2 regions of the Zooshikella sp. RANM57 genome follow, and region 1 is predicted to be linked to the other one. Evidence: predicted binding sites of a transcription regulator. Region 1 holds the regulator's gene; the other holds the start of a gene.
What was found. Region 1 encodes PhoB, which activates phosphate uptake and scavenging genes when phosphate is short. Its sites were predicted from a motif close to TGTCATANNNNTGTCANA; they were not measured.
Positions count from the first base shown of each region.

Region 2: the regulator PhoB is predicted to act here: its motif matches at 10,288-10,305, upstream of ACQ96U_RS06515 (N-acetylglutaminylglutamine amidotransferase).

Region 1 covers NZ_JBOIUB010000011.1:182,306-194,735, reverse strand. Annotated here, with positions in the region: gene ACQ96U_RS20835 (GNAT family N-acetyltransferase) at 1-688, opposite strand, end outside; gene ACQ96U_RS20830 (PEP/pyruvate-binding domain-containing protein) at 685-3,522, opposite strand; gene ACQ96U_RS20825 (phosphotransferase) at 3,512-5,944, opposite strand; gene ACQ96U_RS20820 (hypothetical protein) at 6,198-7,130, opposite strand; gene phoR (phosphate regulon sensor histidine kinase PhoR) at 7,883-9,169, opposite strand; gene phoB (phosphate regulon transcriptional regulator PhoB) at 9,190-9,879, opposite strand; gene ubiA (4-hydroxybenzoate octaprenyltransferase) at 10,013-10,882, opposite strand; gene ACQ96U_RS20800 (chorismate--pyruvate lyase family protein) at 10,895-11,539, opposite strand; gene ACQ96U_RS20795 (rubredoxin) at 11,726-11,902, shown strand; gene ACQ96U_RS20790 (FAD-dependent oxidoreductase) at 11,956-12,430, shown strand, end outside.
Region 2 covers NZ_JBOIUB010000002.1:413,658-426,087, forward strand. Annotated here, with positions in the region: partial or broken gene ACQ96U_RS06470 (sodium/proline symporter) at 1-14, opposite strand, end outside; gene ACQ96U_RS06475 (methyltransferase domain-containing protein) at 254-1,111, opposite strand; gene ACQ96U_RS06480 (class I SAM-dependent methyltransferase) at 1,114-1,959, opposite strand; gene hmpA (NO-inducible flavohemoprotein) at 2,423-3,646, opposite strand; gene ACQ96U_RS06490 (Rrf2 family transcriptional regulator) at 3,771-4,202, shown strand; gene ACQ96U_RS06495 (hypothetical protein) at 4,477-4,887, shown strand; gene ACQ96U_RS06500 (chemotaxis protein CheW) at 5,006-5,452, shown strand; gene ACQ96U_RS06505 (osmoprotectant NAGGN system M42 family peptidase) at 5,489-6,658, opposite strand; gene ngg (N-acetylglutaminylglutamine synthetase) at 6,688-8,439, opposite strand; gene ACQ96U_RS06515 (N-acetylglutaminylglutamine amidotransferase) at 8,441-10,219, opposite strand; gene ACQ96U_RS06520 (DUF4360 domain-containing protein) at 11,347-12,015, shown strand; gene ACQ96U_RS06525 (DUF4360 domain-containing protein) at 12,262-12,430, shown strand, end outside.

The DNA of each region.
Region 1 (12,430 bases):
TCAGTGGACTGAGTTGAAAACGGGATGATAAACGCTTGTTCAGTTTTTCTCTCAGGTGTTCGTTTTGCGGCGCATTAAACTGCAGCTGATGGGTAAATTTGCTGTGATAGGTTGTGTGCTGCTTAAAACCCAGCGCTGTCAGTAATGGGGCATAATAAGAAGGGTTCCAGGGCTCACTGGGAAAATAGGCTGTATCAAAATGAGATAAGCGCAGTCGGTAACGGCCAAAGGTTGAGAAGTTGATAGGCCCTAATAACTGCGTGGCCCCTTGCGCTTTAGCCCAGATAGCCAGCTGCTCAAATAAAGCCTGGTTAGTGGATAGTTGATCAGTGGTTTCCCAAAAGCCAAAGTAAGCCGTAGGTTGACCATCAACAATGTGTTGAGGGTGATAAAAACCAGCTAAACGGTTTGCATTGGGAATAACTCCAAGCCATGCTTGACCAGCCTGAAAATAAGGGTTTTGGATAGAAAACAGTTGCTGTATATAGGCTTGCTGCTCAGGAATCCAGTTAGGTTCTTTTTGATATATCTGGTTGGGCAAGGAAAGGAAGGCTTCAGGCAGTGGTTGGTTTGCCAACCAAGGTTCAGCATAGAAATCCTTGCCAGTAATATCAAAGGCCGTATCCGTTAGGCTAAAAGGCAGTGTCTGGTTAGTAGAAGGTAGAGCATCTGTTGTGGTGCTAATCATACTACTGTCTCCTCTAGCACTGCTTTATTTGTTTTCTGTTCTGTAACCTCTGATTGTGAGTTGAGTTCAGCAGGTGTTTGCTTGGTGGTGACTGGCGTTTGCTGTAGCTGAATGTTACCTGTCGTCCCATCCATCGTGACCCACTGCCCCGTTTCAAGCTGTTGAGTAAGACCTGGGATATTAACAATGGCGGGTATACCGAGTTCTCGGGCAACAACAGCAGAGTGGGATAAAGTAGAACCGCGTTCTACGAGAATGCCTGCTGCGGTAGGAAATAGTGGTGCCCAGCCAGGGTCAGTACGCACCGTACAAAGGATATGACCCTGTAAATCCAAGTCATCATTAGGGCTGAATATTTTCTTGATAGGGGCTGTAACTATACCTGGATAGCAACCAATACCTTTTAATGGCTGAGTGTTTGACGAAGTGCATGTGTCATAAGGCATTGCTTCGTCAAATCGGGAGAGTGTGTTTGCGCTAAATTCATTATGTAAGTAAACAGGCCCCACAGTTTGAAAATGGTGGGGTAAATCCTGCTGCTGGTATTCATCGTATTCTGCTTTTCGTGTGGTCACCAGTGACTGCCAATGAGTTTGTATGGCTGTACCTTGCATATACTGTTCTAGCTCAGTCACCGTTAGATAAAAAATATCGTCTGGTTCTGCAATCACACCATAAAAAGCAAGCTGTTGACCTATTTCACGGTAAATATCACGAATTAAGCCTATCGCACGTGTTCTGGCAAGCCGCATACTTTCTCGATTTTTGACCGACTTGCGCCATAAATTAAGCAATTTCCAAATACGCTGATAACGCCAACGGTATTTACCCAGAGGCTGTAACATAAGCTGTTGGCGGATGGTAGCTTCAGCCTGCGTTCGTAAGTCTCGCTCAGTTTTGCCTAGTGTTGATAGGTTAAGGTTTGGATTAGCGGTGTAGTTTTTGAGCAGCGCGACTAAGAAACGTGGGTCTTGGCGGAGGGTGGTTGATTCTAACTTCAACTCTCCCATGCAACGGTCGCCAAAGGCTTCTATATAGTCCTGACAGCGGTTATAAAATTCAGGATACCGGTACTGAATTGCAGGCATCACTTCATCATTGGCTAATCCAGTTAACAGTCGAGCCAGTCCAGGTTTGTTACGGATGTAATCACATAACCTCATTAAGTGTTTGGTAGGTTCTGTACTGGCAAGGGTTTCACCGGAAAGCAGATTGTTTTGTAATGCTTCAGCATTATTGATGCCCAGTGCTTGCAACTGGCGATGCAAGCGACCATTGGTCATCATCACCATAAAGTCATTGATGATAGGTGTTTGCCAGTTATCCAGTAGCTGGCGTTGTAGCCATTCTGCTTGTGCCATCAGTTCAGCGATGGACTGTGTGTGGAGTTGAGCTCGATTGACTTGTTGGTAGATGTTTTCAAAGTGAGATTCAAAGTTTCTGACGCGCTTATCCATTGTCATAAAGCCCCAGCATAACCTGCTGAGTGCATGTAGACTGTCTGGTAGGCGGGTCAGGCGCTGCTGCCAACTATCAGGTTGATCTTCAATGAAATCCACAGGGTCTTGTAGACCCATCATCCTTTCCATATCCGCTTTATTGGTTTTGAAGCCAGGCAGAATCTGGAGCGCGGCATACCAGTGATTAATATTGTAATAAACCCGTCCTTGTATCAGACCTAGCATATTACTTAAGGCAGGCTGTAGTGCTCGCAGCTTACTTTTGGATACGCCTAATAACTGAAAAGTTTGCTGGTAGACGGTTTGATAGGCACGTAATGCAAAAGTAAAGGTGAGTGGTAGTGTGATACCGCAGTAACTTTCCTGAATATTAGAGTTATCCCAAATTTGTCGTTTACCAATGGGATGTTCTGGTGCGGGAAGTGAAGTTATAGGTCGTGTTTGTAACCAGTAGAGCTGGTCATGAGCAATAGTCCACTCTAAGTCTTGTGGGCGGCCCAGTTGCCGGGCAATTTGAAACCCTTGTTGCTTAATCAGCTGAATTTGTTGAGGTGATAAGCAGGGTTTTTCTTGTAATGCTTCTGGGACGCTGATGCGTTCAGTACCCTGACCTGTAGCTTGGGCATAGACAATTTGAAACTGTTTTTGATGGATCTGAGGTTTGATTTCTTCACTAAATAAGTCGACAGTAAACTCATCACAATCCGCGGTTCCTGCAACTACGCCTTCCGCTAAGCCATGGCACGCAGAAATCAGCCCCTGTTTTCGACTGCCGTTTATAGGATGTGCAGTAAAGAAAACACCAGAGCATTCCCCTTCAACCATGGTTTGCACGATAACCGCCAGTGTAGTTTGGGAAAGAGACCGCTGATGCTGTTGACGATAGCGAACAGCACGTTCACCAAAGCCGCTGGCCATGACATTGATAATGGCGTTAGCGATATCGGGATAGTCTTCCAGACAAATAAAAGAATCCAGCTGTCCTGCAAATGATAAAGTGGTTGAATCTTCATCCGCAGCAGAAGAGCGAACGGCCAATCGTCCCTTGGGCAGCTCGGCTAAAGAGTGTTTGAGCTTTGCTGCTAAGTGGGGTGCCAGTGTTGATTGAGCCAGCTTTTGTCGTATGTCAGCACATTGCTTGCGCTGATCTGCTGGAGAGAGCTGATCTAAGTTAAGAACCTGGTCAGTGAGTTGACAATAGGCAAGTTGCTGCTCAAAAGAGGTGGTTGTTAATACGATCCATGGTGGTACTTGATATTGATTGCGCGTTAGCCAAGCCAGGTTATAAGCTTTACCTCCCAGCAAGCTTTTATCCGCACTGCACGCTGATTGAGCATCCAAGACCATATGCTCATAGGACATATCAGCCATCATGGTGAATACTCCCAAGCTGAGTTGCCGTGGATTCCAGCGCATTGATCATGGCTAAGGTCGTTGCTGTCAGGCGGGTCATAAATGGATAATCTTGCAGGGTATTTGCCAGCCAATAGTGTGCAAGTCGGTTAACCGTAAAATCCAATAAACTGTAGTGAAAACCCATATGCCACTGGGTTTTATCTAAGGTGGTATTGGCTGCCTTTTCTAATTGCTGTCGGTGAAATTCACTGAATTTCAGTAAATAGGCTGGTGTTACTTGTTCTGGTTTTAAGGTAAATGCTAACAGCTCAACACAGTCTCGTTGTGGTAAGTGCCAGGTGGCTAGCTCCCAATCCCAGGCACATAATGTCAGTTGGTTATTTACTTCACGAAACGCTAAATTGCGTGGATTAAAATCACCATGAATAAGCGTTTTGGGTTGTCGATCTAAAATACCCCACCACATAGGCAGGTTTTCTAAGGTTAGTTTCAATTGGTGTTGATCTTGCTCTGAAAACCACTCTGGAAACTCGTTAAACCCATGGTTTTGCAATAGCCGCCAAAGAGGCTGAAGCTGTACCATTTTGGTTTGGTTCATTACGCAGAGGTTGAACTGTTCGAAAGCCTGCTGTTTTTGTCCTAGAAATAAGCTATGAAATTTTGCGATATCGGCAATGGCTGTCATGATGTGTGTTTCATGCCAGCCTGCTAGATTATCAACAGTATTCATCAAGGTTAATGAATCCAGCCATTCCAGCACCAGAAAGTAAATTTCTCGCTCTTTATTTTGGTATTGACCAAAACATTGAGGTGAAATATTTATAAAGCGAGTGTCGTTTAACTGATACAGTTGCATTTCACGTTGATGACAACCTTTGAAGAATGAGCTGCCACCAGCACGCTTAATTTCTTCTGCCAAGCGTGGATCACAGAATTGCGCCAAGGTCTGCAGTGTGTGAATCGCTTCTTCATCAGTCGGCTTAATTTTTAACATAACCTGAAGAGGTTGATGTTGGTGCTGGAAATACAAACTGGCAGGTAATAAACCAAGAAATTTCGTGGTATGTTCTGATGTTAAGCGGCAGACAATACTTTCTGCATGACAGGGCGCTTCACTAATTTCTATGTGTTCCAACGCGTTGAAATTTTCCCCCATATGCGTTTGAAAAAATGAAGGTGTTAGTTCTTCTTTCCGTAAGAATTTTATCGGGCGATTTCTGCCTAAACGATCATGGGCTGCAGCAAACTGACCACTGGCGATAGCTGATAGTGTTGAAAGATCAAGTGATAAACAAAAACCTGCAATAATTTCAGCAAAACGCACTGACTGGTGACTGCCTGCACAACCTAACAGTGCAAGACACTCTTGTTGTTGTGGAAGGCCTGTACCTCCACCGACTGTACCAACGACTAACCCTGGTAATAATAAACTGGCATAAATTCCTTGTTCTGTTTGTTCAATATGAAGATGAGCCAGACTGGATTCATGAACGCACGCAACATCTTGTCCAGTCGCAGTAAAAATAGCAGCAATAATATTGGCTACGTTAGCATTAACGCCTGGAATTCCAGCTTGTATGCTACCTGTGACACCCGCTTGATAAGCTGAAACTAAGTCCTTGGCTGAAACTTTTAATATTCGTTGTAAGACAGTTTCTGGGATATGAGCTTCAGCAATAACGCGGGTCCCTCGCCCAGATAAAAAGCTTTGAAAAGATGTTTTTTTATCACTGGCTAGGTTCGCTTCAATAAAAAATTGTTCAATAGTATGACGGGGTTGATATTCTTGCAGAATCCACTGACACGCATGCCACGTGCAACTGGTTGTCATGTTTTGCCCAGAGGCATCCCCTGTCTGGTAAATAAAATTTAAATGAATAATACGCCCAAGAATTAATGGTTTTAATTCTATTAGTTCGGCATGTCGAGAACGTTGGCGAGTTTTTTCTTTTATAGCGATAAAATGTTTTCTCAGCCATTCTGAGAAATGTAAGGCACTTGTCAGACAGTCAAACTTAAAAAAAGGTGAGCGGATCATACGTTGGGATAATACAGCTGTATTAACACCGCCGCTTTTTGATATAGCGGTAGCCCCACGTGTAGCAGAAGCAACGAGCGCACCTTCTGTAGTCGCTAATGGGGTGTAAATAGACCCTGTTGCTTGTTGTCCATTAAATAAAAGTGGACCTGCAAGCCCAATAGGTACTTCGACTGAGCCAACAAAGTTTTCTATATTAAATCTTAGTTGATCTGCGCGTAATGAGGTTTTCCCAACGCCTGTGAGCGACTGTCCTGACTTTCCTTTTAGGAAGTCTAAACGAGTTTGCCTTGCTTCTTCAGTATAACGACCGCGCGCAGGAATTCTTTCTAATGAATGTGTGCTAGTCAGCTCTAAAGTTTCTTCAGACGTTTTGGGTATTACTATTTTAGGTGCAGTCATACATCCTTTCCTGCCATTTTATACCCTATCTAGGGTATTCTTACGTTATTTTTTCTCACAAAAAGCTATATGTGTATGATGTAATTTTATGGATTTTTTACCAATAAAAGAATTTTTAACTCTTTTATTAATTTATGTATTAAATAAATTGTTTAATATTGTAGTCGGCTGCTATCGGTTTGTTTTGTTCCATAATAACTTATATAGCTCATTGCATACTTAGTTGCTGATTTACTATTAGTTCATTACTAAGTTAACTTATCGAACTTGAAGTAATGACCATCCATAAGCTACAAAGAATATGGATGCCTACGGCAGCTTCATTGTATCGACGGGCTCGTATACTGGGTGAGATTGAAAAGCGGGTAAGAAACAATAAGCATAGTAGGGATGTGCCTATAATGATAGTGTAGATCCACCAATAGCTTGTTAAAAAGTAATAAATTAACAGTATGGAAAATAGGCTTACAGCAAATACGCAACAGACAACTAATGTAATAGCTTGTGATATACCCAAAATGGATGAGTAAGTTGGAATGTTTTTATTTTCTTCTTCATGTGACTTTGTTTTTCGCACAAATTCGAATGAAAAACCCGAAAAGAAGAAAAGTAACATAATGAGAGAAATTAAACTTAAGTTAATTGCGTTATAACCTGCTAGAAAATAAAACCACAAGCCAATGAGAGGCATAATTAACATATGTGAAAAGCTATAGCTAATAAGGTGTTGGTTAAGCCACTTAGAGCTGAAAAATTCAAATGTCATAAGGGTTAACCAGCCAAGCATTAATAGCCAGGACTGTAAAGAGTATAAATCATCTCTCTCAACTGCCAGGGTTGATAAGCCTGTGATAATAAATGCAATAACACCGAGAATTTTTAGATGATATAGACTAATATAGCCTTGTTGTAGAACACGGTCAGCATGAAATTTATTATCAATTTTATAGTCTTTATGTTCATCAAGAATACGCAATAATAAAAAAATACTTACTGCGGCAAAACAATTGGTAATATCATGCCATATTGGTATCGCTTCTGATGAGCTGTGTTTGGCTATAGCTGAAATTGCTAAATATAGTGATATTGCTAATAAGGCGTTGGCTAGTGGAAAGCGCTCTTTTGCCCAGGCATATAGTCGATTAAGCAAAGGGGAGTTGTGAGAAAGTGTGTTTGCCTGTGCCATGTAAAGATCTCCTGTTTCCCTACGATAAATGTGTGGAGATTACTCCTGTTGAATCAGCATGTGTTCTCCCTCCTCAAGTGCTTTTATTATTTTATAAAGCTATTTGAGTACTTTGCCCAAGGCTTATTATTTATTATTAGTTAGCTATTCTTTTTACGGATCACTTCAGGGTTTTATGTATATGGATAATGATTTAGTTGACAATAATTATATTCAATACAACAGTTTGCTTTATTAACTAACATAACCTTTGGTAATGATTTTAGGGTATGTTATTTACCTTCTTCATTAATGTCACCTTTATAAATCATTTGTTGTAGGTATGCCTCCTATACCCTAAGCAGGTCTAACGTGCCACGTATAACAACAGGTTTGAATGGTGGTTATTGAAAGATCATATTGCATTATAGGTGTTTCAGTATTACCTGATAGAGTGAGTTCAATGCATACCCTGATCTACGTATTATGACTTCAGATCCAATTATCATTATATAAATATTTAAAATGTATACAACATGTTTGTTATTGTTTTTTTGTGTTAATTAGATTGTTAGACAAAATCGCTGAAAGAATATGGTGAGTTTGTTTGTGGTGGGGAGTTTTAAGGTGAGTATAGAGAATTGAATGAAAAAACGTTTAATAAAAAGTAGGTATGACATGATTGTCTGACAGGCAAACACTAAAAATGATTGGTGAAGGGGATAAGTTGCTATTTATCTAAAGTATGGGCTGCTTTAATCACTATGAAGGTCTCAAGCTGCATTTTCCATCAAGTGCTGAGGGGAAAAATGACAGGTGAATGTACTGCCTTTACCTAATTCGCTGATGATTTCGAGACGCCCATAATGTCGCAGTAGGACGTGTTTGACTATCGCGAGGCCCAATCCTGTTCCTCCAGTCATTTTCGATCGACTGGCATCTGCCCGATAAAAACGTTCTGTTAGACGTGGAATATGTTTAGGATCAATGCCAACACCATCGTCCATTACTGACAGGTGTGCTCCTTTTTCATCTTCCCACCAATGCACATCAATAGCGCCTTTGGGGGGCGTGTATTTGACAGCATTGAAAATTAAGTTAGAAAATGCACTGTGAAGCTCTCGTTCATAACCCATTAAAATGGCATTTTGGCAACAGACAAAACTAATTTTATGCTGTTTTTCACCACTAAGGGCTTTAGCATCATTAATAATATTAGTGAGTAGTTTTTCTATATTGACCTCTTTAGGGTCACTAATTTTATCACTGGTTTCTAAACGAGATAACAATAATAAATCACTCACCAGATTTTCCATCCGATCAGATTGCTGTTGCATTTGGTGAATTGCACGAAGCCATCGTTCAGGCAGGTTATCCGCATTATCAGCAAAGGTTTCTAAATAACCTCGGATAACGGTCAGTGGTGTACGTAGTTCATGGGATACATTGGCAACAAAGTCTTTGCGCATTTGTTCAAGGTTATGTAAGCGGGTGATATCCCGGGCTAACAGTAACCGGTCGTTTCGACCAAATAGCGTGATCGTAAAGAGTAGATGGATCTGTTCTGTAATGGGTGAGGGTATCTCAAGTGGATCTGCATAGCGCTTTTCTTCAAAGTACTTACAAAATACAGGATCACGAATCAGGTTGGTGATGAGCTGACCTCGATCTACGGGCGAACGAAACCCTAATAGCTTTTCGGCGGCATGGTTCCACCACTCCAAATTACCATGGCTATCAATCATGACTACAGCATCAGAAAGTGCAGCCGTTGAGTCTTGTACTCTATCAATAACTGCTTGTAAGCGAGCACGGGACTTTTGATGGCTGCGTTGGAGTCGGTAGATAGCATCAAAGATTTCTCCCCAGATACCTCGGCTTTCTGGTGGTTCATTATTGGTGAGCTCACTTTCCTGAAGCCAATGGTTTAATTTATAAACCTGTACTAAGGTCCAGAAGAGATAACTACTCAAAGTTACAACTAGGGTCCAAGCAAGCTCATCAATGGCAAGCCCAAAGATGACTACAATGACTGCCCCAAAAAACAATCGTTGTGGCATGGTTTACCAATCTATACTGACTAACCTTTGGTGGAAAAACGATAACCTGTACCGCGCACCGTTTGTATCAAGCGGTCATGGCCATTACCTAGTGCTTTACGCAGACGGCGGATATGGACATCAACAGTTCGCTCTTCAACATACACATTGCCTCCCCATACTTGATCAAGTAGTTGACTTCGGGTATAGGCACGTTCTTGATGAGTCATAAAAAATTGTAGCAGGCGATATTCAGTAGGCCCCATATCGGTAGGTTTGCCATTGATTGTTACTCGGTGGCTGACAGGGTCAAGTTCAAGTCCTTCAACACGAATGGGTTCTTGTGGTTCTTGAGCACCTGAGCGGCGTAAGACTGCTTTTAGGCGAGCAACGAGTTCGCGTGGTGAAAATGGTTTGGTGATATAGTCATCTGCACCAACCTCTAAGCCTTGTATTTTATTGTCTTCTTCTCCTTTTGCGGTCAGCATAATGATAGGAATGCCAGCCGTCATTTCGTCCCTTCGTAAGCGCCGAGCCAATTCTATTCCACTGGTACCAGGTAACATCCAGTCCAGCAGAATTAGGTCTGGCTTTTTGTCAATGATAATACCGTGCGCATCCTGTGTATTGTCTGCTTCCAGACATTCATAGCCAGCCATTTCTAGGGCGACTGCAATCATTTCCCTGATTGGGGCTTCATCATCAACAATAAGTATTTTTTTGCCAACCATGTTCAAGCCTTCTCTTCGCTCTACGGGTCAGCAACTCATTACACAGACTGTTTGTTACAATTAAATGACAAATAAAAGGCTGTTGATTGAAACCTTTTAGGCATTTAGCAGATATGCCAAATGGTCCTAACTGTTACCAAAAAGCAGTCATAGTGCCCAGGAAAATGAGTAATCCGACCCAATGATTATTCAAGAACGCAAGAAAACAACGCTCTCTGTTACGTCCATGTGTCAAGTAATGCTGGTAAATGAATAGCAAACTAGCAGCAATAAGACCAGTATAGAATGGCCAGTCAAGCTGTTGGATAATGCCTACAATAACCATCAACAGTAATGCAAGTAGCTGTAAAATAGCAATAATCAGGTTATCCGCACGACCAAACAATATTGCAGTGGACTTTATACCGATTTGCAAATCATCATCACGATCAACCATAGCGTACTGGGTATCATAGGCTACTGTCCATGACAAATTCGCGGCATAAAGTAACCAGGTAGTCACTGATAATTCACCTGTTTGTGCCGAAAATGCCATTGGAATGCTCCAAGAAAACGCTGCCCCCAATACAACTTGTGGGAAGTGGGTATATCGCTTCATAAATGGGTAGCAGGTTGCAAGTGCAAGTGCACCAAAAGATAGCAGTACGGTATAGGTGTTAGTTTGCAGAACCAGTAGAAATGAAAGTAGTACTAAAACAAAAAATAGCCAAATTGCTTCTGTTGCTGAGGCCTTTCCAGTAATTAATGGGCGTAGCTGAGTTCGTTTGACATGGCCATCATAATGACGATCAGCAAAGTCATTGATGACACAGCCTGCACTGCGCATTAAAAAAACACCCAATGAAAAAATAATGACCAGCTCTATATTCGGCAATCCCTGTGCTGCAATCCATAGACTCCATAGTGTGGGCCAAAGTAAGAGGTAGGTACCAATAGGGCGGTTTAGCCGCATAAGTTGACTATAAGCCCATAGGCGGGGCCATTGTTGCTGGATTACACGCATATTGACGTTTTTTTAATGATCATTTGAAGGCGATGAGGTAGTTAGTATATCACTTGCAGCTGGGTTGCCAATTTGTTCGCTTTGGATGTTGTGAAGTAAAAAGGGTAAGAAATACTCAGTGATCATCAGTGGTTGTTGATCGAGTAAAAATTTGGATCGGCGACCCCATACTTGTGCTGAGGGTAACTGTAAGTTGTGGGGAATGGGTAACTCAGTTGTATTCAACTTTGTCAGTTCAAATTGTGGTAAACGTTTAATACTGGTTTTACTAAATAAAAAGTGGCCCAGAGGTTGCTCATTTAAGGTAAGTAATTCTTGGAAATTATCACTCAGTGTTTCTTTAGGAATCACAGTACGCGCCAATATACAAGGCTGCTGTCTGACAAAAAGCGTAATTTCCCGAATATTGGTTAATGTGTCAGCTTTAATACCCAGATACTGTTGTTCTTCTTCAGACGCGGATAACCATTGTTGGTTAAGCAGGTGAACGGTGGCCTTGCTGTTAAAATGGCGAGTCAATCGATCCGTCAATGAACCAGGATGATTCAGCCAGTATTTAAGACGAGGGCATAATAGATCTTGAGCATGCCATACGTGGGTAGGGTGCCATAAACGTTCACTAAAAAACTGCATGTTGGAGTAGTGATTGAAGCTCATAATTCGCAGCAGGATGCTTGAATATGATTGATGTTGCAAGGTGTAAACTGCAGAAAGTTAATTTTCCTGTTGGCATGGGTTAATCACGTGACAATAGAGTCATTGGTTTCGTCTGGAACCACTACAATCCATACGTTATTCTGGCTTTAGCCATCAATCATGGTTTAGAGAGGTACTTGTGTGAGCATGGAAGCGTTTCGTAAGTGGCAGTGTACAGTCTGTGGCTTCGTTTATGATGAGGCAGATGGTTGGCCAGATGATGATATTCCCCCTGGAACACGGTGGGAGGATATATCTGAAGATTGGGTTTGTCCTGACTGTGGTGTAAGCAAACAAGACTTTGAAATGATTCTTCTTGAATAATATTGGGAAGTGCTAATCATTAAGAAATAATAAATCAACAGGTCAAACGTACCATGGAACCGCTCATTATTATCGGAACTGGGCTAGCGGGTTATACCCTTGCCAAAGAATTCAGAAAGCATGATCCGCATTCGCCGCTTACATTAATTACGGCTGATGATGGTCGTTATTACTCTAAGCCAATGCTGTCTATCGGTATGAGCCGGAAACACATTGATTCGGCAGATGCGAATGAAATGGCTGAACAGTTAAATGCTTCTATCCTGACCAATACTCGTGTGACAGCCATTAATCCACAGCAGCATGTGATCAAGATAGGAAGCGATGCGCTACGTTATCGACAGTTGGTTTTAGCGTGGGGGGCAGATGTATTACCGCTTGAGGTTGAAGGGGATAGCATTGAGGAAGTTTACTCGGTAAACAATTTGCAGTCCTATGAGATCTTTCGTAAAGCGATATCCGGTAAAAAGCGTGTGGTGATTGTCGGTAGTGGTTTAGTGGGGTGTGAGTTTGCTAATGATTTGGCTG
Region 2 (12,430 bases), on a different contig from region 1:
AAACTAAAAACCATTATTATACCTAATACTGATACACTTCTTGTTTTATTGAACTTCAATCACTGATTTTATATTTGATAATATCAGCCAATACTTTTGTAGAAGAGCTGTTAAAACAACGAGTTATTTTTTATTAGAATCTGCTTTACTTCTAAGTCAGATTAATTTTTTGAGATAAAGCCATAACAACATTTAACCCTCATTAGGCTTTAAAGAATAAGCATTTCAATCATGGGAAGGAGACAGGTCACAGCTAGTTAATACCAGCGTTATTTGCCTGTATCTTATTAAACTTAAATATACCCCAGCACAAATGCCCCTTGAGCCCACCATCAATCCAATGACTTAATCCTTTTTTCATTTGATTTAAGTAAGTGATAGTAACATGTTTTTTAAGCTCCTTCTCCCTTCGATTCGTTTCATTTAATACAGACTGGTAATGCCGTGTTAATTGAACGCTATAGTCATAATACAACATATCTTTAAATCCAGTTTGATATGCAATATTACGATAAAATGCAGGACTTGCCAAAGCAGACAAATGAATACGATCTAAAATAGGTTGTAATACACCTTTAGGACAGTGATCTGTTTGCATAGGGTCACAAAAAACAAAACAGCCTCCAGGCTTAAGTACCCTTGCTACTTCCTCAAATACTTTTTGTTTATTAGCACTATGAAGTATGGCATCTTGGCACCAAACACGGTCAAAACTGTTATTTTCTAACGGCATACGCTCAAAAGAACCATCAATAACGGTTATCTGGTCAGACAAAGCGTTTTGTTTATTTAATTGCCTGGCTCGCTGATTTTCTTTTTCACTGAGATTCAATGCTGTAATTTTACAATTAAACGTCTTTGCTAAATAACGTGCAGCCCCACAATAGCCAGACCCAATATCAAGTACTTTGGATGACCTATTTATGTTTGATAAATTCGCCATTTTACGAACGGTTCGATGACTTGCTTGTTTTATCGTATCTGTATTATTTTCATACATTCCAATATGAATATCATCTCCTCCCCAAATATGAGCATAAAAATTATCTGCATCACAACTATTATAATACGCTTTTGTTTTATTGACTTCCTGACTATGAGATTCATTCATTTTTACACCTCACTATAACTATTTTTATACTCTTTTTCGGCCACATGGATTAAAAAGTCTGGTTCATTTGCTTTAAATGTCTCCTGAAAGTCGCCAAATGTTTCGATCTTTTGAAAACCAACTTCATGTAATAAACGTCGTAAGTACTGCTTACGTAGGGGGAACATATTTAAATGATATTGGCTTCCATCAGGAAAAAAATAACGAAATCGTGTTAATCCAGAATCAATATACTCAGGTTCAGCAACAACAGCTTCCCCACAATAATAATATTTATGCTTTGAGTTATAGCCTTCATCAAGTATTGAGTCATAGTTTCTTTGATCTAAAATCAACAGTCCATCATGATTTAATGTAGCGTAATATTCTGCAAGCGCCTTTCTCCTATCCCGTTCATTAAATAAATGCGTAAATGAATTTCCCAAACAAATAACCGCATCAAATTGCTCATGAATCGTACGATTAAGCCAACGCCAATCAGCTTGAACCGTTCGTAAAATATGACCACGCGCTTTTGCATTTTCAAATGCTTTCGCCAACATTGCAGGGCTCCCATCAGCACTGACCACATCAAACCCTGACTCAAGTAAACGAACAGAGTGAAAACCGGTCCCCGTCGCAACATCTAAAACCTTCTTTACACCTCGTGAACGCAATTGTTCAATAAAAAAGTAGCCTTCAGTTTCCCAGCGTCGATCCCAATCAATCAGTTGATCCCACTTTTCGACAAATGTTGTCACATATTCATCTTTGTAATGTTCCGTATCCCTGACTTCAGTTGGCTTATCACCAAATGACTGGTTAAATTTCGATAGATAATAAGCATTACTAGATTCAACATTTTGCATAATATTCTCTTTATTTATGTTAGAGTTTTTCTGCATCGTGCCAAAACGATATAGTCAATCCCACACTGCTCACACTTTGAGTCAAAGCCATTAAGGTAACGACTTGCTGAGAGTTAACTTACAGCTCAGTGCAATGAATTAACCACTTATCGCATAAAATATGCACGCCGTTTTATCACAGATGTCTGGCAAATGTTGGTAATTTGCAAAACAAGTTGAATAACAGCTACTTCCCTAGAGCTGTTATTTAAGACTGGCAATAAAGCCCACACGATGAATGATGGGAATTAATTAAACCAAATAAAGTTGACAGACTGGTGACACTTATCTTTAAAGATCACCAATATTTGATAGCATAAACATAAGGAATATATTTTATTTTTAATTCACCAATGAAACTTTACTCTTAACACAAAAAATATTATTTAGCAAAAAATTAATTAAACTTTCACTCGTTGATAGTTTAATTATCTGTTTCCAATGAATTATGAGGTCCAAATACTTCATAAAATAGCTGATCAGATGATATTCGCTTCATAGTCATTAATTGTTGATAAATATTTTCCATAAAAGATAAAGGCCCACACAAATAATATTGGTGTTCAGGGCTAAACAGTGACTTATTTAATAAACTTAAATTCATTATTCCTGCATAGTCATAATCATTAAGTTTACGATCTTGAGTCGTTGGTTTTCGATACCATGTATACGTTATTAAATTCGCATATTGTTGTTTTAAGGCTGACAGAGAACGACCAAATGCATGAACATCACCATGCTCACAGGCATGCAAAAAATAGATTTTTTCAGCATGCTGCCTATCCAAAAGACTTTCTAACATACTCATCATAGGCGTCACCCCAACACCGGCTGATATTAATACTACGGGTGTTTTATGATCCGCTTGCAGGTAAAAATCTCCTGCAGGAGGTAATATATTTAGTTTATCTCCTACCTTCACTTGTTCGTGTAAATAATTAGAAACTAAGCCTGGTTGTGGAGATTGCTCTCGTTTTACGCTAATTCGATAGGTTTTCCCATTTGGTTTATCCGAAAGTGAATATTGTCGAATTTGTTGATAGGTTGAAGCCGAACCTGAAGGTGTAATAACGCTAAGATATTGCCCTGGTTGAAAGTCCATCACCGCTTCACCATCCTCAGGCGCTAACACAAATGACGTAATACATTCGCTTTCACGTTCCTTGCGAATAACACAAAATGAACGAGGTCCACGCCAGCCACCTGTTACAGATTCTCGCTGTTCATAAAGCTGACCTTCACGTTGAATAAAAATATTAGCCAAGACAGCATACGCTTTTTCCCAAGCTGCAAGCACCTCTGGTGTTGCAGCATCAGGAGCAAGCTCTTCTAACGTTGCTAACAGATGCTGTCCAACAATAGGGTAGTGATCAGGCAAAATCATAAATCCCGTATGTTTTTGCGCAATATGTTCAACCATTTGTGCCAAACGATCAGGTTCATGTAAATGCTTGGCATAGGCCAAAATTGCATTAATGAGTGCTCGGGGCTGGGTGCTGTTATGTTGATTGCTCAGGTTAAACATATGCTTGAGTTCAGGATTCCACTTAAACATGCGCTGATAAAAATGTGTTGTAATTGCCGTATTAGCTTGTTCTAACAGAGGAATAGTAGCCTGAACAGTAGCAATGGTTTGTGCGTCAAGCATGTTCTTAAGCTCCAAGGTAAGCGGTTATTTTAAAGTTATATTTCAAATACATATTTTAAAATATGCATCTTAAATATATATTTAACCTGAAGCAAGTGATTTTAGTTAACTGCATTGACCCTGTATGAAGCTTACTCAATACACCGACTATGGTTTACGAACCCTCATTTACCTGACTACATTACCCGCCGACTCATTGACCAGTGTTGGCGATGTGGCTATACGCTATGACATTTCACGAAACCATTTGGTAAAGGTCGTCAACCAACTCACAAGACTTGGGATTATTTATAGCGTGAGAGGTAAAGGTGGGGGGATTCGGTTGGCAAAGAAACCCTGTGAGATTGTACTCGGCGATGTTATTCGGGCCTTAGAAGGTAACTTGCAAGCCGTTGAATGCCATACACCTCGTTGTAAACTGGTTGAACACTGCGCACTACAACAGGCTTTGGCAAAAGCGATGGAAGCGTTTTTGCTCGAAATGGATCGCTATACCTTGGAAGATATCACCCAAAATAAAACAGAATTGATCCAGTTATTGACTATTCCTTCATAAATTAATAAAAACGTACCAAACTTTAAGGGTACCTCTAAAAACATACTTTTTTAGAGGTACCCTTAAGATTGTGGTTATATTTGCCACAACTCTTATCGCCATGCCCAGTGAAAACATTAAACCACGTCACAAAGCGAATAATTACTTAAAGCAAACAGCAATTATCCAGCTAAAAGGCTGTCGTTACACCGCAAGTTCCCTATAATATTTTTTCTTATGACTCACATTAAAACATGCTTCAGGAAACCCTATATTTATCAGGAATATAAGTTTTATGCTGCTTAATCGTATGCTGCTGGTCGGCATTACCAGTATTTTTTTAATGTATGCCCCTTTTAATATGGCTGATGGCTTATATCATTTACAAGGTAAACTGCAGGTAGGCAAACAGCAATTCGATACCATTTCGCTTGACTTGGAAAGCAATAAAGAAGCCAGTATTTTCTTGTCAGACCAGAAAACCCATTTGGAGTTTCTACTCACAACATTACCTGATGGAAAACTCTCTTTATTAGCCAAATTAAAATCAAATCGCTCTTTAAAAAGCAATGATTATCTCTTCCTCCCCGAACAGATCATCAAACCCAATCAGCAACAAACACGTCGTCGGGTAGATCCTAACACAAACACCGCCATTATTTGGCAAGTACTTATCAAGGCATCACTAAAAAAAGCAGAAGGGTAATCCCTTTTTTGAGTAAAAGCTGGTGACATCAAAAGTGTAAAAAAAAAGTATTTTTTGAAGTCACCTGATCATAGTTGACTATACTTGACTAATAAATACACCAACACAAGCGAGCGTTATGTCTCAGACAAAACAATGGCTAACGATTCAGATTGGTGAGGTGTGGTGTCTTCACGAAACCAGCGTGATCAGAGAAATCCTCGACTTCATTGCGCCTGTTGGTGTTGCAGGCGCTCCTGAGTTTGTAAGTGGTATTATTAACTACCGTAGTGAAATACTTACCCTGATCGATGCCAGCAGTATACTACATTTGAATTATACTAACCCAACACACGATCAAAAAATCATCACGTACGAAATCAATCATGGTATTTACGGACTTAAAGTTGATGGTGTCGGTGAAATTTTAAATGTCACTGAAGACATTATTGAACAAAGCGAATCCCCACTTGATGACCCCTACAAACTTATCATTGGTTCAGTTGAAATAAATGACCAGATATTTTGTGCTATTGATATCCCTACATTTATTCATAATTACCTCACCTTCAATAAATCAGACTAACCTTACACGCCATCAAAGCAACATTTACCCAAAAGATCAAAGACTGTTAATGTCTGGCACACTGGTATTTTTTTTCGGCATATTTTCAGGCTTAAGTTGTTTAGCAAATTCTTCCATTGGCGCGGCATCCACTTTATCACTGTCGAGTGCTGGACCACTTTCCATATAAGCTACCAATAATTTTGCCACGCACTCAAGCGCCGATAAGTGTGTTCGCTCGTAACCATGGGTGGCATCAGTGCCAAAGGTGATGAGTGAGTGACGAATATCATGACCTGCCTGCACAGCAGATAACGCATCACTATAATAAAAACGAAATACATCGCGCTGATAGGGTATATTTTTCGCTTTACATAAATTGATGAGATGTCTCGACAGGTGATAATCAAAAGGACCACTGGAGTCTTTTAGAGCAACCGTGACGCCAAACTCTGTCGAGTTCTGACCAGGTGCAACAGGCGCAATATCAACGCCAACAAACTCTGTCACCATTTCATCCAAAGCATGGCCCACCCCCGAACCAACTTCCTCCGTCAGCGTAAAAATCGGGTGACAATCAATCGCCAAAGGTATGTTATATTCAAGAACAGCTTTCAAAGCGGCAAGAAGCGCTGCAGTGCCTGCTTTATTATCCAAGTGTCGAGATACGATATACCCATTGTCCAAGAGTTCAGGATTAGGATCAAAAGCAATAAAGTCGCCAACATCTAAACCTAGTTTATATACATCATCAGCCGTATAAACATGTTCATCAATACGCACCTCAACCTGATCCCAATTAATGGGTTGACTATCGATGGCCTCATTAAAAGCATGTCCTGCCGCTAACAGGGGCAAAACGGTTCCTCGAAAGCTGTTGTCATCAGAAAAAATAGTCACCCGAGCACCTTCCGCAAACCGGCTTGACCAGTGGCCAATCGGCGTAATACTCAGCCGTCCATTGCCTTTAACTTCACGCAGCATCGCGCCAATAGTATCAAGATGAGTCACAATCGCCCGATCAGGACGTTGTTCAGCCCCTTTTAAGTGCGCGCGAATCGTGCCTCGTCGGGTTAAGTCATAACTAATACCCAGCTCTTGTAACTTATTACAAACATAATAAACCACACGATCTGTAAATCCTGTAGGGCAGGGGATTGCAAACAGTTCTAACATAACCTGTTGCAAATACGCCATATCAATTGGAATATCGATGCCTTTATTCATAGCAGGATTAATCCTTCCAGCTGGATAGCTTAATGCTGTTTCGTCATAGGAAATAACATATCCACAAACCGTTGCGCAGTCGGGTGCGGTTCGTGATTTGCCAAGCCTGGCCGTTCATTTGCTTCAATAATGACATAAATAGCTTGCCCAGGATCAGGCACCATAAAATCAATGCCAGCAACAGGCACACCTAAGGCTTTCGTCGCCTCCAGAGCTGCTTGAGCAATATCCGGATGCAAGCTATCCGTTACATCGTGCAACGTGCCTCCCGTATGCAAATTAGCCGTTTTTCGTACCTGGAGCACTTCTCCTTGTGGTAATACATCATCTATCGTCCATCCAGCCTGCTTAACACAACGAATGGTCTCCTGATCGACAGGGATTGTACTCTCACCACCCGTTGCAGCCTGACGGCGCCGACTCTGTTTGCTAATTAATTGCCGAATAGAGCTCGCCCCATCCCCCACAATTTCAGCAGGCTTTCGAATAGCAGCCGCAACAACCTGATCATCAATCACCAACACTCGTAAATCCAGCCCATGATGAAAGCTTTCCAGTAACACCTGGGAGGACACTTGTTTCGCATACTGAATGGCAGTCTTCACTTCATCCAGCGTTGAGAGCCCCACGGATATACCTTGACCTTGCTCAGCATCCAAGGGTTTAACAACCACTGATCCTACTTTATCAATAAAATCCTGAATTTTTTCGGTATTGTCATCGTCAACCAACAAGGCCTCAGGTACTTTTAACCCAGCACGCATTAACGTCTTATGCGTCAACCATTTATTTTGGCAAAGCTTACATGCATAGGCAGAGGTAAGATCCGTTAATGACTCATTACAACGAATAACTCGCCCGCCATGGCGTAAGGTAAATAAACTTTCAGCCGCATCATCAACAACAACTTCTATACCACGAGCCAGTGCTTCATCAATAATAATCTGGGCGTAAGGATTTAGCTTTAGGCAAGCCTGAGGCCCTACAAATAATTTTTCATTAATGGCATTTTTCTTTTTAACCGCAAAGGTATTTAAACGCTCAAAACCCAGCTTTTTATAGAGTGCTTTGGCACTTGTATTATCATGTAACACAGACAAATCCAGAAGCTGGCATCCTCGAACCTGAAAATATTCAACAAGATAACGCACCAACACTTCACCCACTGCACTGTGTTTACACTCTGGCGAAACCGCTAGAGACCACAGGCTACTGCCTTTATCGGGGTCATCAAATAACTTTTCATGATTAAGCCCCATCACCGTACCTACCACTTCGCCTGACTTTCGGTCTACTGCCACCAAATACAACAATTTCTTTGAACGTCGGTGTTGTAAAATATGCTTAATCGGAATAGGGACCATACCTCGTTTTAATAAAATGGTATTCAATGCTTCTGCATCAAGACTCGACGTCGCACGCCGAACGGTAATACTACTGATAATACGTTGCCGAGGTCGATAATTTGTCATCCATAAACGATAGGTATCAGACGGGTCTAAAAAAAATGACTGTGGTGCATTGGCTAAAAGCACATGAGGCTGATCAACATAAAAAGCAATATTTCGTTGACCTGAAGGCTCTTCTAATAAAGGCTTCGCAATCAAATCGGTGGATGCAAACGTATGCCCCATAATCAATATTCCCCAACCACAATCCACTGTGACATTTTGGGGCTGACTACGGTCATTTTCCTCACGCAAGCAAGCTGCTTGCAGCTGCTCAAAAGAAGGCTGTTGTTTTCGTACAATCCGTGACCGATTCCGCAAACGGGTAGTCATGTTAAATACCTTGTGCTTGCAACCAAAGTTCAAGTAATCCTAGCTGCCACAATTTTGAACTGCGTAATGGCGTAATATGAGCTTCAGGATTTTGGTATAACTTATTTAAATAAGCGGAATTAAATAATCCTCGCTGTTTAGCTTGAGGTTGATGAAGCGCCTCCGTAATTTGATTTAGCACTGTACCCTTCAGATATTTCAAAGCAGGGACAGGAAAATAACCTTTTGGCCGATCAATCACCTCAACAGGTAACCATTGTCTGGCTAAGCGCTTTAATAACCACTTGCCATCACCTTGTTGAATTTTCATCGCAGGAGGCATTTTCGCCACCAGTTCAACCAGCTCATGATCCAAGAAGGGCACCCTTGCCTCTAAACCATGTGCCATGGTCATGTTATCCACTCGTTTGACGGGATCTTCAACCAACATCACGGTGGTATCTAACCGCAGGGCTTTATCCAAGGGCAGTGGCGCGCCAGGCTGGGCAAAATGTGCTTTAACCCAATCTCCCGCTTCATCACTCGCAATACGCCAGGCAGTATCAACAGTTTCTTCATACTCTTTAAAGCTTCTATCAAAAAACGCTTGGCGATAACGAGTAAAAGCATCCTTGGTATCTAACAAAGGTGGATACCAGTGATAACCTGCAAATATCTCATCGGCACCTTGACCACTTTGGACCGCATGGCAATGTTTAACCACTTCTTGGGCCAGTAAATAAAACCCAATGCAGTCATGACTTACCATTGGTTCGGACATCGCTTTAATCGCCTGAGGCAGGGTGTTAAGCAATTCCTGCTCAGTTACCCGCCAGCGGTGATGCGTCGTGCCAAACTGTTTGGCAACCATGTCAGAGTATTGAAATTCATCACCGGCTTCATTTCCCACAGCATCAAAACCAATGGAAAAGGTTTGAATTTCTGAACCTTTAATTTCTGCTAATAACGCCACTAACAAACTAGAATCAACACCACCTGATAATAAGATACCTACATCAACAGCAGCCACATTTCGGCGACGTACCGACTGCAGCAAGGTTTCCTGTAGCATCATTTGCCAGTCATCTACTGACTGAGCTTCATGATCCGCTGATCGCTCGTAATTAACTTGCCACCAACAAGCTTGCTGAACACTGCCGTCATCCTTTACTTCTAACCAGTGACCAGGAGGCAACTTGTGTATGTCTTTAAAAAGGGTTGAAGGCGCAGGTACTACAGCATGAAAATTCAAATAAAATTGTACTGCGACTGGGTCTAACTCATGAGATACATGTGAGCTATGTAATAATGCAGGCAAAAAAGAAGCGAAACGAAAAAATTGTTGATTTTTTACATAATAGCAAGGCTTAATACCCAGCCGATCTCGTGCTAAAAAGAGCTGACTACCATCAATACGCCAAATGGCAAATGCAAACATCCCATTAAAACGGTCCAGGCATTTTTTCCCCCATGCATGATAGGCTTTTAAAACCACCTCTGTGTCAACATCCGAAAAGAAATGATAACCTTGATCAATTAATCTTTTTCTAATTTCCCGATAGTTATAAATAGCACCATTAAAAACAATACCCAATCCAAGCGTCATATCAACCATGGGCTGTTGCGCTTCATGGGATAAATCCATAATTTTTAAACGACGATGGGCAAACAACTGATTATTTTGAGCAAAAATGCCAGAAGCATCAGGCCCTCGTGTTGCCTGCATTCTATTCGCGACATCAGCAAAACTAAGATCCGGACTCTGTTGATCAAAACGAAATTCGCCTGCAATCCCACACATATGATGTATAAATCCACTCTTTTGAATTGTTTAGCTGGTTAAAGTTTGTATTTATCTGGCAACGTACCTGTCACCCTCTTGTCATACCAAACTCAGTGATACTTGCCATAGCCAATCCTTGTTATACAAAATATTTATAACACAAAACATTTTAATGCGCAAAAACCAGAGCAACGCACCAAACCAAACATAAACCAGGAAAAATACAGCATTTAAAAATAGCTTTCTTCTACAAAGGCAAAGATTAATACTTTGAACTAAAATCATTATAATCCGATTACAGCTTTCTAAGCATAGTCTAAAGTAGTGCAATGTCATCAAAAATCTTACTCAACAATCCACCCCAACAGTAATTTGATACCCATCACAAAAAATAAATTCCTTTTGATAAAGAAGTACTACTGACTTATTTTTGTCACAGAATAAACGTATAAGAGATACAAACTTTTAACCACAAGGTTAAGCCAAAACGCTTGCTATAGATCAAGCAAAAAATTTGTCGCATATAATACAGTTAACACCTAAAAAAGCAGGCTTTTACGGTCACTGTTTTAGTGAACGCATCATAAGTGTTACACACTAAAAAAATAACAACATATAATAAAAACCTCTTTAATCAAAAGATAAATTTAATTTAGAAAAAATAAATAAAATAAAACCTAATTAAAAATATTTACATCTGAATTTGCAAGCGGTGCTCAGTCATTACAAGAGGATAATATGTAATGACCTACTGAAAATCGTTTGTATAAACCCTTAGCGTTGTTTTTTAGGAGTCAAACAGTCAAAGCGCCAGGACAGACGCTCGTTGTATGCTCACAATGCATGCATCAGCGAATTATAACAACCAAAAAAGCCAAAAATAACAACTTAAGGGTAGGGTAAATACATCCAAATAACAGATATTAGTTATAAAAAGGGCAAGGTATATTTATGGTGGTATCTGTAAAATTAGGGTGTATTTTTCATGATGCCCACAGCGAATGATATTTAGGGGGCGACCGTCAAATACGTCTGCATAAACTGCATTCTTACCATTTTTGGTGGTCAAGAAGGCTCTAAAAATGATTCGCGAAGGGTATAAAACAGTAGGCAGGTAAAACAATAACATTATCAAGGAATGAATCATGCAATTTACATTACGTAAACTTAGCGCCACACTTCTAGCATTCTCCAGCTTAACCATTGCGGGTCTCTCAACAGCAGACAGTTCAATCCCTGTCACCATTGATTTAGTCAGAAACTCTGGTACGGGTTGTCCTTCTGGTACGGTATCAACCACCGTTGCACCTGATGGCAAATCATTTGTGCTAGGCTTCGATACTTATATTGCCGAAGTAGGGCCTGGTGTTCCTTATCGGGAAAGCCGTAAAAACTGTACTATCACAGCACAGCTTAATATCCCTAATGGTTATTCATTTACCATTGTTGATGTTAATTATCGAGGCTTCGCTTCACTTGACCGCCATGTTACGGCAATGCAACAATCGCGTTATTTCTTTGCGGGTTATGCACAAGAAGCTCGCTTGAGAACTAACTTTCAAGGTCCTTATGATGACAACTATTTAATTAGTGACAGATTAGGACTTCACTCTGTTGTATGGTCAAGTTGTGGCGCCAAAGAACCTGTTGTTATTAATACCGAACTTCGCGTTTCAAATGGTCGGTATCGTAATGCCAGAGGCCTTATCACAACTGATACTATTGATGGCAAGCTATCTCATCAATACGGTATTCAATTCAGACGTTGTAACCTGAATAGTGAAGCAGAAAACAGCGAATTATCTTTCAATTAAAATAAAAGCAGGCCCAACGGGCCTGCCTTCTGTTTATTTATGTTTTAATCATCACATTCAGCGTGCGTTACGAAGCTTTTAAATTCCTACCTTGCAACACCAACATATTCTTCATTAAATCATTTTACAGCTGTCATATTTTAAATGCATAAATTACAACGCTTCCTATGTAATTGAGTTGTTTTTTATAAAGAAAAACCCGATTGATATACCCAAAATAGAAAACTGTCTATTCAAGGATTGATGATGATTAAAGCACTCAGTTTATCTAACGTTTTTACGCTCTTTACAGGTTTAACGCTTGCATCTATTGCCTCTGCCAGTAGTTCAATACCTGTCACTATTGACCTGGTTAAAAATTCAGGTACGGGTTGTCCTTCTGGTACCGTTTCCACCACGGTAGCACCTGATGGAA